Regions from separate parts of the Streptomyces sp. NPDC092952 genome, predicted to be linked through region 1. Evidence: riboswitches for the same ligand, from Rfam matches in the RefSeq annotation. Region 1 holds a riboswitch; each other region holds the start of a gene.
What was found. Region 1 has a riboswitch for cyclic di-AMP ahead of ACIQGQ_RS21980 (peptidoglycan DD-metalloendopeptidase family protein). Riboswitches for the same ligand answer to the same signal wherever they lie in the genome.

Region 1 (5,251 bases):
CGCCCGCCGTGCGCGCCGCGATGGCCGCGTACGAGCTGAAGTGAGCGCGTCGATGGAGCTGACGATCCTGTACCGGGGCCCGCTGGCCTCCTGCGACTACGACTGCCCGTACTGCCCGTTCGCCAAGCGGCGCGACAGCCGGGAGCAGCTGCGGGCCGACCGGGCGGCGCTGGAGCGGTTCACGGCGTGGGTGGCGGAGCAGACCGGCGACCGGATCTCGGTGCTGTTCACCCCGTGGGGCGAGGGCCTGGTCCGCTCCTGGTACCGCCGGGCGCTGGTGGAGCTGGCGGGGCTGCCGCACGTGGCCCGGGTGGCGATCCAGACCAATCTGAGCAGCCGTACGGGCTGGCTGGCCGAAGCGGGAGCTGCGGGGCGGGAGAAGATCGCCCTGTGGTGCACGTACCACCCGGGGCAGACGCCGTACGAGCGGTTCCTCGCCAAGTGCGGGGAGCTCGGCGCGCTCGGGATCCGGCACAGCGTCGGGATCGTCGGGCTGGACGCCCATCTGGAGGAGGCGCGGAGGCTGCGGGCCGCGCTGCCCGAGGAGGTCTATCTCTGGGTGAACGCGGCGGAGGGCCACCGCTACACCGACGCGGAGGCGGACCGCTGGACGGCGATCGATCCGCTCTTCCCGTACAGCCGGGATCCGCACCGTTCGGCCGGGCTGCCGTGCCGGACCGGTGAGTCGGTGATCTCGGTGGACGGGGAGGGCACCGTGCGGCGCTGCCACTTCGTCCCGGCGCCGCTCGGCAATCTCTACGACGGGAGCTACCGGCGGGCGCTGCGGCCGCGCGCCTGCCCGCTGGCGGTCTGCGACTGCCACATCGGCTATGTGCACCTGGAGACGCTGCCGCTGTACGACGTCTTCGCGGGCGGTGTGCTGGAGCGGATACCCGCCTCACCGCTACTGCCCGGCGGGCGCGGCTGAGCTTCGGCCACGTCCGCCGGGCGGCGGCGGTGCGTCGGGAACGGATCCGCGGGGCTACAGCGGCAGCAGGTCGGGGCGCTTGGCCTCGACGTGGTCGCCGGAGGACTCGCCGCGCAGCCGCCGCCCGATCCAGGGCACCAGGTGCTCGCGCGCCCAGTGGATGTCGTCGCGCCGGACCTCCAGGGTGCCTCGCTGGGCCTGCGGGGGCCATTCCTGGTCGGGGTCGGCCGGTATGTCGATGCCGAGGACCTGGGCGGCGCGCAGCGCGACCCTGGTGTGCCCCTCGGGCGACAGGTGGAGCCGGTCGTCGTCCCAGGCGCGCCGGTCCTGGACGGACCGCAGCGACCACAGGTCCAGGACCGGGCAGTCGTAGCGGTCGGCGATGGCCCGCACATGGGCGGTGTACGTCGCGACCTTGCCGCGCAGATGGCGCAGGACGGGAATGCCCCGGGTGTCGAAGCCGGTGGTGACCATGACCGTGCCGACCGCGCCGGTGAGCTCGGCGACGGCGCGCTCGAAGCGTTCGGCCACGTCGTCGGGGTCGGTTCCTGGCCGGATGATGTCGTTGCCCCCCGCGCAGAAGCTCACCAGGTCGGGGGCGAGCTCCTTGGCACGCGGCACCTGCTCCTCGACGATCTGGTCGAGGAGGCGTCCGCGTACGGCGAGATTGGCGTATCGGAATTCCGGGTGTGCGGGTCCTTCGGCGTCGTGTGCCGTATCGGGGTCCGGGAGTTGGTCCGCGAGAAGTACCGCGAACCGGTCCGCCCAGCCGACGAATGTTCCGTCCGGGCCGGGGTCACCGACTCCCTCGGTGAAGCTGTCGCCGATCGCCGCGTACGACCCGATGACGCCCTGTCGGTTGTTGACGCCACGCTGCATTTTTCTCGAATCGTCTGCCACAAGCGCTTATCCTGCACCGTCGAATGTGACCTACGCGACCGTAATAAAGGGTTGACGGGTGGTGACATAGACCACCCGGTCAGTTTTTGGCAAAGGGGGAATAGGCGGAAGGGGCGGTGCGCCACCGCGCACCGCCCCTTCCTTCGTCCTGCTCCGGGTCACGCTCAGACGGAGATGCCGTGCGAGGCCAGGTAGGCGATCGGGTCGATGTCCGAACCGTACTCGGGGCCGGTGCGGACCTCGAAGTGGAGGTGCGGGCCGGTGACGTTGCCGGTGGCGCCCGAGAGGCCGACCTGCTGGCCGGCGCTCACGGACTGGCCCGCCGAGACGGAGAGGGAGGACAGGTGGCCGTACTGCGAGTAGTGGCCGTCGGCGTGCTTGACGACGACCTGGTTGCCGTAGGCGCCGCCCCAGCCGGCGGTGACGACGGTGCCGGAGGTGATGGCCTTGACGCCGGTGCCGGTGGAGACGGGGAAGTCGATGCCGGTGTGGCTGCCGCTGGACCAGTTGGAGCCGGAGGCCCGGTAGTTGGTGGTGTGGTTGCCGGGGACCGGGTGGACGTAGCCGGAGCCGGTGTCCTCGGTGGCCGGGGCGGGGGCCGGGGCCTCCTCCGCAGCCGGGTCCGCCTGGTCCGCCGGGGCGGGCTGCTCGGCGGCCGGGGCGGCCTTCGACGGTGCGGCCGTACCGGCTGCGGCACCGGTGGGCGCGGCCGTACCGGCGGCGGCGCCGAGGGTCAGCTTCATGCCGGGGAGGATCAGGCTGGGGTTTCCGCCGACGACCTCGCGGTTGTCCTGGTACAGCTTCTGCCAGCCGCCCGCGACGTGGTGCTCGGCCGCGATCTTCGACAGGTAGTCGCCGGGGACGACGGAGTACGTGGCGGGTCCGGCCTGCGGGGCGGCCTTCGGCGCGGTGTGCGCGACGGGGGCCTGCTCCGGCGTGGTGGCCTGGTCGGCGGCGTGGGCGCCGGTGGCACCGAGCAGCGGCAGTGCGATGACGGCGCCACCGGTGCTGACCGCGGCGAAGCCTCGGGCGATGGGGCCGACCTTGGGACGGCGGTGCTTACCCGTGATGGGCATGGCGTCTTTCCTCTCCGGCGCCTGCGAGGTGAGCTGTCGGGTTCGGGCTGGAGATGCCCGGCCGCACGGTGTGCGGCTTCACCCCTAGCCGTCCGGATCTCTCCGGCCGGCGGCCTACCTGGTTCCCCCGCTCCTGCCACGCGATAAGTGGATGTGAATTCCGGTCGGCGGCAGGATTGGGCGGGCCGTCCGGAATGCGGTGACCGTAAGCGAGCCGGGACGGCGAGAACAAGCACCTGGTTCCCCGCCGGTATTCCGCTTCGGGAATTCGGAACGGAATTCCGGTCACCCTCCGTGGATTACGGATCTTGTTATTCCGCGCGGCGAAAGGAATTCCCGTCCCGTCCGCCGCCACACACCGTCACGAATATGATCCCGCTCACGGGCCGCCGACCATCTCCCTTATAAGCGGGAGATGTTCGTAAAAAGCGCGCATTACGGACATGCCCGGCTGCTCAGTCCTGTCGCAGGCGCAGCACCCGCGCGTCGAGATCGCCCCGGAGTCCGGTGTCCAGTCCCTGGTGGAACAGGACCGCACCGTGGTGGACCGCCCCCGTGTCCCGGCAGGTGTACGTGGCAGCGGGGTCGAGCCCGCGCAGCCGCAGGGCCGGCGGGCGCTCCCCGTACCGCTGCGCCTCCAGCCACATCAGGACCACGGTCTCCTCGCCGTGCACGTACTGGACGGCGCCGAGTCCGCCGCGCGGTTCGCGCAGCCGGTACAGCGCGCCCTGCTGCACCACGGGGCGGATCTCCTTGTAGAGATCCACCCAGCCACGCGCCTCGGCCAGCTCCTCCTCGCTCCACTCGGCGAGGTTCCCGCCGATGCCGAGCACTCCGGCCATCGCGCTCACGAACCGGAAACGCAGCGAACTGACCCTGCCGTTGAGCTGGCGGTTCGGGCTGTCGGTGACCCAGGCGGCCATCACCCGGGCCGGGTGGAGGTGACTGAACCCCTCCTGGATGGCGAGCCGGTCGAGCGGATCGGTGTTGTCGGAGGTCCACACCTGGTCGGTACGGGAGAGGATGCCCAGGTCGATCCGGCCGCCGCCGCCCGAGCAGGACTCGAAGGCGACGTGCGGGTGCGCGGCCCTGAGCCGGTCGATCAGCGCGTACAGGGCGTCCACATGGGCGGTCCAGATCCGCTGCGGGTACTCCTCGCCGGGCCAGCCGGGGTCGGTGAAACAGCGGTTGAAGTCCCATTTCACGTAGTCGACGGGGGTACCGGAGAGCAGTGCGTCCAGCTGCTCCCAGAGGTACTCCCGGACATCGGGCCTGGCCAGATTGAGCACCAGCTGGTTGCGGTACTCGGTGCGGGTCCGGCCGGGGACGTGCTGGACCCAGTCGGGGTGCGCCCGGTAGAGGTCGCTGTCGGGGTTGACCATCTCCGGTTCGACCCAGATGCCGAACCGCATGCCGAGTGCGTGCACCTCGTCGGCGAGCGGCTTCAGCCCGCCGGGGAACCGGTCCGGGTTCGGGGTCCAGTCGCCGAGTCCGGCCCGGTCGCTGGTCCGCCGCCCGAACCAGGCGTCGTCCACCACGAACAGCTCCACCCCCATGTCCGCGGCACGCCGGGCCAGGGTCCGCTGCTGGTCCAGCGAGATGTCGAAGCCGGTCGCCTCCCAGGAGTTGTAGAGCACCGGCCGAAGGGTCCCGGCGTCCGGGATCACATGGGCCAGCTGCCAGGCGTGCCAGGCGCGGCTGGCCCCGCCGAAGCCCCGGTCGCTCCAGAGCCCGGCGAAGACGGGCGTGGTGTACGACTCCCCCGGGGCGAGCCTGAGCAGCCCGGACTCGTCGTGCCCGGCGCCGCCGGTGATCTGGACGAGCCCGTCGGGCAGCCGCTGCACGCAGATCCGCCAGGAGCCGGACCAGCCGAGCGCGCAGCCGTAGACCTCGCCGCTCTCCTCGGTCGCCGCGCCGTCGGCGTCCAGCGCGGCCCACGGCAGGTACTGGTGGCCGGTGTGGCCGCGCCTGCTGGAGATGACGCTCTCGCCGTGGAGCAGTTCCGCGCGCTCGATCCGGGTCTCGGCCGACCAGCGGCCGTGCAGCCGGCCGATCCGCCAGCCGTCCCGGGCCGGCAGCGACCAGGCGGCCGCGTCGGCGCGCAGCAGTTCCAGCGGCGGGCCGTCCGGACCGGTGTGGGCGACGGTGGCCCAGCGCTCCACGACGTCGGAGTCGTCCCGCATCCGGTAGTGCAGGGTGAGGCCGAGCCGGTGCACGGCGTCGGTGAAGCCGATCCGCAGTTCGTCGCCGTCGGTCCCGGCACCCCGGAAGGTCCACTCGGTGCCGCGGACGAGCGGGGTGCGGACCGAGAGCGCGGGGCGGACGAACCGGGGGCCGCCCTCGACCG
Region 2 (5,251 bases), on a different contig from region 1:
AAGGGACGTACATGCCCATGGGTCACACGGCCACCGCTCAGGCCGGCTCCGGCGGCTTGACAGCGACCGAGCACCGCCTGGCCAACGGCCTGCGCGTGGTGCTCTCCGAGGACCATCTGACCCCGGTCGCCGCGGTCTGCCTCTGGTACGACGTCGGCTCGCGCCACGAGGTCGAGGGGCGCACCGGCCTGGCTCACCTCTTCGAGCACCTGATGTTCCAGGGCTCCGGCCAGGTCAAGGGGAACGGCCACTTCGAGCTGGTGCAGGGGGCGGGCGGCTCGCTCAACGGCACCACCAGCTTCGAGCGCACCAACTACTTCGAGACCATGCCCACGCACCAGCTGGAGCTGGCCCTGTGGCTGGAGGCGGACCGGATGGGCTCGCTGCTCGCCGCGCTCGACGAAGAGTCCATGGAGAACCAGCGCGACGTCGTCAAGAACGAGCGCCGCCAGCGCTACGACAACGTGCCCTACGGCACGGCGTTCGAGAAGCTGACGGCGCTCTCCTACCCGGAGGGCCACCCGTACCACCACACCCCGATCGGCTCGATGGCCGATCTGGACGCCGCGACCCTGGAGGACGCGCGCACCTTCTTCCGTACCTACTACGCGCCGAACAACGCGGTGCTCTCGGTGGTCGGCGACATCGACCCCGAGCAGACCCTCGCCTGGATCGAGAAGTACTTCGGATCCATCCCGTCCCACGACGGCAAGCAGCCGCCGCGCGACGGCACGCTCCCGGAGATCATCGGCGAGCAGCTGCGCGAGGAGGTCCGCGAGGAGGTTCCGGCGCGTGCCCTGATGGCCGCCTACCGGCTGCCGCACGACGGCACCCGCGAGTGCGACGCGGCGGACCTCGCGCTGACCGTCCTCGGCGGCGGCGAGTCCTCGCGGCTCCACAACCGTCTGGTCCGCCGTGACCGTACGGCGGTGGCGGCCGGCTTCGGACTGCTGCGGCTGGCCGGCGCGCCCTCGCTGGGCTGGCTGGACGTGAAGACGTCCGGCGGTGTGGAGGTGCCGGAGATCGAGGCCGCGGTCGACGAGGAACTCGCCCGGTTCGCCGCCGAGGGCCCCACGCCCGAGGAAATGGAGCGCGCGCAGGCCCAGTTGGAGCGCGAGTGGCTGGACCGGCTCGGTACGGTCGCCGGCCGCGCCGACGAACTCTGCCGGTTCGCGGTGCTGTTCGGCGACCCGCAGCTCGCCCTGACCGCGGTGCAGCGGGTGCTCGACGTCACCGCGGAGGAGGTCCAGGCGGTCGCCAAGGCCCGGCTGCGCCCCGACAACAGGGCGGTGCTGGTCTACGAGCCGGTCGAGGCGGCCGAGCCCGGGGACAGCGACGACACCGACGCGCAGGAAGGAGCCGGCAAGTGACCGACGCCGCGACTGGAGTTTCGATGCAGTACCACCCGCAGCCGGCCCCGGGCGTCGCCCGCCCCTGGGCCTTCCCCGCGCCGGAGCGGGGTGCCCTGCCCAACGGTCTCACGGTGCTCCACTGCCACCGCCCCGGCCAGCAGGTCGTGGCGGTCGAGATCTTCCTCGACGCCCCGCTGGAGGCCGAGCCCGAGGGGCTCGACGGCGTGGCCACGATCATGTCGCGGGCGCTGTCCGAGGGCACCGACAAGCGCACCGCGGAGGAGTTCGCGGCCGAGCTGGAGCGCTGCGGTGCCACGCTCGACGCGCACGCCGACCACCCCGGCGTCCGGGTCTCCCTGGAGGTCCCGGCCTCCCGGCTGGCCAAGGCGCTCGGGCTGGTCGCCGAGGCGCTGCGGGCGCCCGCCTTCGCCGACAGCGAGATCGAGCGGCTGGTGCGCAACCGGCTCGACGAGATCCCGCACGAGCAGGCCAACCCGGCCCGTCGCGCCGCCAAGCAGCTCTCCAAGGAGCTCTTCCCGGCCGAGGCGCGGATGTCGCGCCCGCGCCAGGGCACCGAGGAGACGGTGGAGCGGATCGACGCGGCGGCCGTCCGGGCCTTCTTCGACGCCCACGTCCGGCCCTCCGCCGCGACCGCGGTGGTCGTCGGCGACCTCACCGGCATCGACCTGGACGCCCTGCTCGCCGACACCCTCGGTGACTGGTCGGGCGAGGCCGCCGCGCCCCGTCCGGTGCCGCCGATCACCGCCGACGACACCGGCCGGGTGGTGATCGTCGACCGTCCGGGCGCGGTGCAGACCCAGCTGCTGATCGGCCGGATCGGTGCCGACCGCCACGACAGTGTGTGGCCGGCCCAGGTGCTCGGCACCTACTGCCTGGGCGGCACGCTCACCTCCCGCCTCGACCGGGTGCTGCGCGAGGAGAAGGGCTATACGTACGGCGTGCGGGCCTTCGCCCAGGTGCTGCGCTCGACGGCTCCGGACTCCGCCTCGGGCGCCACCGGCGCCGCGATGCTGGCCATCAGCGGTTCGGTGGACACGGAGTCCACCGAGCCGGCGCTCAAGGACCTGTGGACGGTCCTGCGGACCCTGGCCGCCGAGGGGCTCACCGACGCGGAGCGCGAGACGGCGGTGCAGAACCTGGTGGGTGTCGCGCCCCTGAAGTTCGAGATGGCGGCCTCCGTCGCGGGCACCCTCGCCGACCAGGTCGAGCAGCATCTGCCGGACGACTACCAGGCGCAGCTGTACGCCCGCCTCGCGGAGACCGGCACGGTCGAGGCGACCGCGGCGGTCGTCAACGCCTTCCCGGTCGACCGGCTGGTCACCGTCCTGGTCGGTGACGCGGCGCGGATCGAGGAGCCCGTCCGGGCCCTGGGCATCGGCGAGGTGTCGGTGGTCACCGGCTGACCCGCCGGCTCCTCGCCCTCCTCGGCTCTCCTCTGCCACGGACCGGTACGAGGCAGGGGGAATCGGCGGACAGCAGGGCATGGGGGCGAATCCCGCAAGCAAGATCTTGCGGGATTCGCCCCTTTTGTCCGTTCCGTGGGGAGGTTGCCCGTCTGCCCTGTGGGATGCGCTACAAAACGGCCTGTCCGTTTGGTGGATGTAAGTGCCGCCGTTTAGCGTCGGCTCGACTGTTCGTCACTCGTATGCCGCATCAGGGGCGTACCGGACAGTCATCGCCGAGTCCCCGTCCGGCGCGAGCCCGGGGAGCCGGGGACCCACGTAGTCCCTGGGGTGAATCGGACGCCTGAGCCCCGAGGGGCCGGGGTGTCCGTAGGAGACCTTCCTGCTCCGAACCCGTCAGCTAACCCGGTAGGCGAGAAGGAAGGAAAGGACCAGCCACTTCATGGCGTTCACCCGTGTCACGGGGAAGCACCGTGCCCCGAGCCGACTGACGCGCAGGGGCGCGAAGGTCGTCGGCGTCGCGACCCTCGCCACCACCGGTGTCATCGGCGGTCTGGCCGCCCCGGCCGTCGCCGCGGAACCGGAGTCCGCCGCCGTCGAGGATACCGGCCTCACCCAGGTCCTCACCATCGAGAAGACCCTTGCCGAGCGGATCGGCGCCCAGGCCGACGCGCAGGCGAGCCAGGCCGTCGCCACGGCGAAGGCCAAGGCCAAGGCCGAGGCGCGCAAGAAGGCCGAGGCCAAGAGGAAGGCCGAGGCCAGGGCGGCGGCGGAGCGCGCCGCCGAGTCCCGCACCGGTACGGCCCGCGTCGGCCGGTCCGCCGAGCGCACCGTGCTGGGCGCCTTCCGCCTCCCGGTCGCCGGTTCGTACGTCACCACCGGCTACAAGTCCGGCGGCTCGCTCTGGTCCTCCGGCAGCCACTCGGGCGTCGACTTCCACGCCGCCTCCGGCAGCTCCGTCGTCGCCGTCGGCGCCGGTACGGTCGTCGAGGCCGGCTGGGGCGGCGCGTACGGGAACAACATCGTGCTCCGGATGACGGACGGCACGTACACGCAGTACGGCCACCTCTCCTCGATCGGGGTCTCGGTCGGCCAGAGCGTCGCCGCCGGCCAGCAGATCGCCCTCTCCGGCTCCACCGGCAACTCCACCGGCCCGCACCTCCACTTCGAAGCCCGCACGACGCCGTCGTACGGCTCCGACCTGGACCCGGTCGCGTACCTGCGCGCCCACGGCGCCGCCCTCTGACGGACGCTCCACCGAAGGCCCCGGACCCGCGCCGCGCGTCCGGGGCCTTCGGCGTGCCTGCCGCACGGTGCGGGTGACCGCTCTCCAACGTGGCCGCTCTCCAGCGCGACCGGTCCGCGGCCGGAAGATATTCATGAATTCCCGCCCGGCATCGGAAATGCCGCCGCATTGCAATAGAGTCACGGAACAGGTGTCGGGCGGCCGCGTTTCGCGGGCATTGAGGCGGAGGTTCGGGCATGCGCATTCCCGCGCATTCGGTAAGCACAGCGATTCGTGACGACATCGTCTCCGGGGTCTTCGCGCGCGGCAGCCGGCTCACGGAGGAGGTGCTGGCGCGCCGGTACGGGGTGTCGCGCGTCCCGGTCCGCGAAGCGCTGCGCACCCTGGAGTCCGAGGGCTTCGTGGTCTCCCGCAGGCACGCGGGCGCCTGCGTCGCCGAGCCCACCGACCTGGAGGCGGCCGACCTGCTGGAGGTCCGGACGCTGCTGGAGCCGCTGGGCGCCGCCCGCGCGGCGCGCCGTCGCACCGAGGCCCACCTCAAGGTGTTGCGCGGCCTCGTCCGCCTCGGCCACGACCGGGCGCTGCGAGGCGAGGGCGAGGACCTGCGCCCGCTGGGCGGCTGGTTCCACGAGACGCTGGCGCAGGCGTCCGGCAGTCCCGGTCTGATCGCCCTGCTCGGCCAGTTGCAGCACAAGATCGCCTGGATGTACGTGGTCGAGCCGCCGGACCGGCCGGTGGACTCCTGGGCCGAACGCGGGGCCATCGTGGACGCGGTGGCACGCGGCGACGCGGACCGTGCCAGGGCGCTGGCGGCCCATCACGCGGAGCGGGCCGCCGCCGCGCACCGGCTGCGGCCCCGTCCGCCCGGCCCCCGCGCGGGAAACCTGGTGAGGGGCCCGCAACATTCCGTAAACAGTACGGGTGTCCGCACTTAACAAGCGCACCGTAGAAAGAGAGGTGTTCCGGTCCGGCCGGGGCATTTCCCCGGCGGGCGGAGAGTGATTCTTCCCGGTGTCCGGGGCGGAATTCCTCTGCCGGTGAAAGGGGGGGGGCTTCCCCGCTGTCCCTTTCTTTTCCGGTGGAATTCTTCGGGGCATGAAAAAGCCGCGGCTCCGGTTCAAGGTGCCGCGGCTCTCTCGGGGAGGAAGCCTCAGACGGTCTCCGGGAGCTCTTCGAGCCCTTCGGCGACCAGCTTCGCCAGACGGTCCAGAGCGGCCTCGGAGTCGTCC
Region 3 (5,251 bases), on a different contig from region 1:
CGCACGCTGGCGATGTCGAGATTGTTGGTCGGCTCGTCCATCATCAGGAGCTGCGGGGCCGGTGCGGCGAGCATCGTGGCCGCGAGCGCGGCACGGAACCGCTCACCGCCCGAGAGGGTGCCCGCCGGCTGCTCGGCGCGCTTTCCCTGGAAGAGGAAGCGGGCGAGCTGGGAACGGATCTGGTTGTCGGTGACCCCGGGGGCCAGCCGGGCCGTGTTCGCCGCGACGCTCAGCTCCGGGTCCAGCACATCGAGCCGCTGCGGGAGGAACCGCGTCGGGACGAAGGTCCTGGCCTCGCCTGACAACGGGGCCAGCTCACCGGTGAGCGTGCGCAGCAGTGTCGTCTTCCCCGCGCCGTTGCGGCCGACCAGCGCGATCCGCTCCGGGCCGTTGACCTGGAGGGTTCCTTCGCGCAACCGGCCGAACCGCGGCCGCAGTTCCTCCAGGGTCAGTACGGTCCGCCCGGCGGGCACCGCCGTGTGCGGCAGCCTCACCCGGATCTCGGCGTCGTCGCGGATCGCGTCCGCGGCCTCCTCGCGCCGCTCGCGCGCCTCGTTGAGCCGGTCCTCGTGGAGACCGCGGAGCTTGCCCGCCGACTCCTGGGCGGACCGCTTGCGGCGGCCGGCCAGGATCTTCGGCAGGCCACCGTCCAACTCGGCCTTCTTTCCGGTCCGTTGACGCCGGGCCAGCTTCGTCCGGGTCTCCTCCAGTTCGCGCTTCTGGCGGCGTACGTCGGCCTCGGCGGCGCGCAGCGTCCGCCCGGCCGCCTCCTGCTCGGTGGCCACGGCCTCCTGGTACGCGGACCAGCCGCCGCCGTACCAGTTCACCGAGCCGGCGCGCAGTTCGGCGATGCGGTCCACGCGTTCCAGCAGTTCGCGGTCGTGGCTGACCACGATCAGTACGCCCGAGTGCCAGGAGTCGACGGCTTCGTACAGCCGTCGGCGCGCGAACAGGTCCAGGTTGTTGGTGGGTTCGTCCAGGAGCAGGACGTCGGGGCGTTCCAGCAGCAGTGCCGCGAGACGCAGCAGCACGGTCTCCCCGCCGGACAACTCGCCGACGGTGCGGTCGAGTCCGATGTCGCCGAGGCCGAGCGAGCCCAGGGTCGCCAGGGCCCGTTCCTCCACGTCCCAGTCGTCGCCGATCGTCTCGAAGTGCTTCTCGTCGACGTCTCCGGACTCGATGGCGCGCAGCGCCTCGCGCCGTTCGGCGATGCCGAGCGCGTGGTCCACCCGCAGGGTGGTGTCGAGGGTGATGTTCTGCGGCAGGTGGGCGAGGCTGCCGCCGATGGTCACCGTGCCCTCGGTCGGGCGCAGTTCGCCGGTGAGCAGTCGCATCAGGGTGGACTTGCCCGCGCCGTTGTTGCCGACGAGCCCGATCCGGCCGCGGCCGACGCTCAGCGAGAGCCCGTCGAAGACCGTGGTGCCGTCCGGCCACCGGAAGGTCAGGGCCGAGCAGGTGAGGGAGGCGCTGGGGGCGGTGGGTGTCGCCATGGATTTCCTCGCAGTCGTGATCGCAATGAAGGGGGGATTCGTATGCGAGCACCACGCGGCGACCGAGCAGCGGAGAAGGATGCGGCTGTCCTGGAAACGAGGGACGGCTCATGCATCGAGGTCGCATCCACGCGGGGGTCACGGGCAGTGCGGAAACACTGCGACGACGTGACAGGCATACGGCGAAAGCCGTACGGCGTGGTGTTCGCGGACCTCAGATGCGCAACGTCCACCTCTATCGGAGACAACAGGACACGAAAACCATAGCGGCAGAGGGGAGTGGTTGGCAATGCTCCCCGCCCGTCGGGGCGCCGGACGGGCGAAGCGCGGAAAGTCGCCTCCCTCTCCCCGTGGTGCGAGTCACATCCCGCCCCCGACCGCCGTGCCGCATGCCGCGGATCCCTTTGCCCGCACGGGTCGTCACCGGGTCGGTGTGAGGTGGATTACCGGAAATGAAGTGACTTGATCTTGTTGGGCAATTGCATGCGGAAAAAGGGTCTTGTCCCCTTCGGATTCTCTCGTCTACGGTCTCCGTCAATCCGGACGGAACGCCGAATCCTGCCGCTGTCCGGAGCATTCCGACCACTTGTGCACGGCAGGAGCGGGGAACCCAGGTACACCGCCGGTCCGGACGTCCGGACGGCTCGGGGTGAAGCCGCGCCGACGCGCGGCCGGGCAGCTCCAGCCCGAACCCGACAGCTCACCTCGCAGGCGACGGAGAGGAACCACCATGTCCTTCACCGGTACGCGCCACCGTCGCGCCGCCACCCCGTTGACCAGGGGATTCATAGCCGTGGGTACGGGAGCGGCCGCCCTGCTCCTGCCACTGCTCGGAGCCCAGGCCGCTTCGGCGGCGCCGACCCCGGCCGCCGCCACCGCACCCGCCGCGCGGACCGCGGCGTACACCGACGACCTGGACGGCTGGATCAAGGAGTCGCTGGCCGTCATGGCCGAGCACGGCATCCCCGGCAGCTACGAGGGCATCCACCGCAACGTCATGCGCGAGTCGTCCGGCAACCCGCTCGCCGTCAACAACTGGGACTCCAACGCCGCCGCAGGGACCCCTTCCAAGGGCCTGCTCCAGATCATCGATCCGACGTTCCTCGCCTACCACGTGCCCGGCACGTCGACGGACAGCTTCGACCCCGTCGCCAACATCACCGCCGCGTGCAACTACGCCGCCGACCGGTACGGCTCCATCGACAACGTCAACGGGGCCTACTGAACCGTCACTCCGGGGCGGACCCGGCCGCCTGTTCCGGAGCGGTGTGGGGCGGAACGGGCACCGTGGCCGCCGCCCCGTTCCGTACCGCCTGCACGGCCGCGTCGTGCAGGCGGCGGCTGTCCTCCTCCGAACAGCACGCTACGGGGCTGCCCACCATGGTGAACCAGTCGATCGCCCCCGAGTACTGCACGGTGATCTGGGCCGTGTCCTCGGCCCAGGTCGTGTGCACGGTCAGGTCCCCGGACAGGACACCGACCTCCTCCGTCAGCACGCCGCCGTGCCCGGAGAACACACCACACGTAGTCCATGACGCCCAAGCCATGCATCCAGGCTGGCACCGAGGCGGCGAATGCGCGACCCATGGGCCACACGTACGCGCCCGATGCCGACCGGGGGGAAAATTTCCCAGGGTCCGGCCTTCGGTTCCCGCACTCCCCGATCCTTCGGCGTCCTCTGCTCAGTTAGCGCAAAATCGTCGAAATTGATCACTGGAACAACGAATTCCGAAGGTGAACGCCTCTTGACCTGCGGAACACGTCGGGATTGCATAGCGCGCTGGGAGCGACGAAACCACTCACCACGTCCTCGTCTGGAGGCGATACCGCTCCCGCGCTCAAACACCGCACTTTTGATCGGAACCGCACGATGACCGACACGCTCAGCGCACCTCAGGCGCTCGCCCCGGCGACCGGCCCCACCCCCCAGAAGCTCAAGCGCTCCATCGGCGTCGTGGGCGGCACACTGCTCACGCTGTCCTGCGTGACCCCCGCCTCGACCCTCTTCGTGGTCGTGCCGGACCTCTTCTCCAGCCTCGGCACGTACACCGCCCTGACCATCGCCATCGGCTCGCTGCTCTGCATCGCGGTCGCCTTCTGCTACTCGGAACTGGGCACCCTCATCCCCAGCGCCGGCGGCGAGTACGCCATGGTGTCGACCATGGCGGGACGGCTCGCCGGATGGCTCGTCTTCGTACTGTCGCTGCTCGTCGTGATGATCGTGCCCCCGGTGATCTCCATGGGGACGGCGGACTACCTGGCGCCCATCGTGCACATCCCCGCCCCCCTCGCGGGCGCCGGGGTCATGCTGCTCGCCACCCTCGCCGGCCTGCTGGACCTGCGCGCCAACGCGTGGATCACCGGAATCTTCCTGGTCCTCGAAGTGATCGCGGCGGGCGTCGTCGCCGTACTGGGCTTCGCCCACACCGAGCGCGGCGCGTCGTCGCTGGTGCACGGCACGGTCGCCTCGGCCGGCGGTTCCCACTCCACCGTCACCGCGATGATGGTGGTCTCCGGGCTCGCCATCGCGCTCTTCATCACCCAGGGCTTCTCCACCGCGGTCTACCTCTCCGAGGAGCTGGAGAACCCGCGCCGCAACGTGGCCCGCACCGTGCTCGCCACCCTGGCCATCTCCACCGCCGTCATCCTGATCCCGGTCATCGCCATCACCATGGGCGCCCCGGACCTGGCTGCCCTGACCTCCGGCGACCTCAGCACCATGGTCACCGCCTGGTCCAACTCGGCGGTCGGCACCTTCGTCAGCCTCTGTGTCGCCCTCGCGATCATCAACGCGGGCATCGTCATGGTCATCCAGAACTCCCGGGTGCTCTTCGCCTCGGCCCGTGACAAGGCGTGGCCGGCACCGGTCAACAACGCCCTGTCCCGGCTCGGCCGGTTCGGCTCGCCGTGGGTCGCGACCCTCCTCGTCGGCGTCCCCGGCGCGGCGCTCTGCTTCGTCAACCTCGACACCCTGTACGGCGTCACCGGCGTCTCCGTCACCGCCATGTACCTGCTGGTCGCCGTCGCGGCCCTGCTCTGCCGCCGCGGCGCGCACCGCGAGGCGCAGGCCTGGCGGATGCCGCTCTGGCCCGCCGTCCCCGTACTGCTGATCGCCGTGCTGGCGTACATCCTGACCCAGCAGGAGGTCGAGTACCTGCTGTGGACCGGCGGCATCACCGCGGTCGCCACGCTCTACTGGGCGTTCTACCTGCGGCCCCGCCGTGAGACCCGCTGGCTGGTCAGCATTCCGGAGGACGCCCGGTCCTGACCGGGGGCGCGTTCCGTGCGGTGCCCGGCCCGTCGGTGGAGATCCTCCACCGGCGGGCCGGCCCCGTTCGCGCCCGTCGCCCGACCGGGCGCAGCACCGTCCCGGCGACGGGCGGACCCGCCGCCCCTTGCCCACAGTGGGACGAGGAAGGTCGTCGGAGCACGGGGAGCGGTGGCGCCATGGGTGTCGAACGGGTCGGAGTCGTCGTGCACCAGGGCCGCCCCGAGGCCGTCGTCGCCGCGGGCGTCGTACGCGACTGGTGCGCCCGCGAAGGGGTTCCGTGCACGGACATCGACGTGTGGCGGGGCGACGGACGGCGGCGCGGCGGGCGCGAGGAGGCCGACGTCGCGGGCAACCCCGACCTGATCGTGACGCTCGGCGGCGACGGCACGTTCCTGCGCGGCGCCAGGATCGCCGCCAAGCACGACGGTGCCGTGCTCGGGATCGACCTGGGCCGCGTCGGCTTCCTCACCGAGGTGCCGGCCCATGACGT

Region 2: another riboswitch for cyclic di-AMP. It lies ahead of ACIQGQ_RS28475 (M23 family metallopeptidase); the one in region 1 lies ahead of ACIQGQ_RS21980 (peptidoglycan DD-metalloendopeptidase family protein).
Region 3: another riboswitch for cyclic di-AMP. It lies ahead of ACIQGQ_RS35685 (transglycosylase SLT domain-containing protein); the one in region 1 lies ahead of ACIQGQ_RS21980 (peptidoglycan DD-metalloendopeptidase family protein).

The regions. Positions count from the first base shown of each region.
Region 1 is NZ_JBIVPT010000009.1:16,749-21,999, forward strand. It holds gene ACIQGQ_RS21965 (STM4012 family radical SAM protein) at 1-44, shown strand, start outside; gene ACIQGQ_RS21970 (STM4011 family radical SAM protein) at 53-928, shown strand; gene ACIQGQ_RS21975 (SGNH/GDSL hydrolase family protein) at 983-1,828, opposite strand; gene ACIQGQ_RS21980 (peptidoglycan DD-metalloendopeptidase family protein) at 1,993-2,904, opposite strand; cyclic di-AMP (ydaO/yuaA leader) riboswitch at 2,908-3,064, opposite strand; gene ACIQGQ_RS21985 (alpha-galactosidase) at 3,360-5,251, opposite strand, start outside.
Region 2 is NZ_JBIVPT010000015.1:52,565-57,815, reverse strand. It holds gene ACIQGQ_RS28485 (M16 family metallopeptidase) at 12-1,370, shown strand; gene ACIQGQ_RS28480 (M16 family metallopeptidase) at 1,394-2,776, shown strand; cyclic di-AMP (ydaO/yuaA leader) riboswitch at 3,040-3,205, shown strand; gene ACIQGQ_RS28475 (M23 family metallopeptidase) at 3,219-4,022, shown strand; gene ACIQGQ_RS28470 (GntR family transcriptional regulator) at 4,259-4,957, shown strand; gene ACIQGQ_RS28465 (HPr family phosphocarrier protein) at 5,173-5,251, opposite strand, start outside.
Region 3 is NZ_JBIVPT010000033.1:4,168-9,418, forward strand. It holds gene ACIQGQ_RS35680 (ABC-F family ATP-binding cassette domain-containing protein) at 1-1,490, opposite strand, end outside; cyclic di-AMP (ydaO/yuaA leader) riboswitch at 2,030-2,217, shown strand; gene ACIQGQ_RS35685 (transglycosylase SLT domain-containing protein) at 2,221-2,715, shown strand; gene ACIQGQ_RS35690 (hypothetical protein) at 2,720-3,037, opposite strand; gene ACIQGQ_RS35695 (APC family permease) at 3,361-4,758, shown strand; gene ACIQGQ_RS35700 (NAD(+)/NADH kinase) at 4,938-5,251, shown strand, end outside.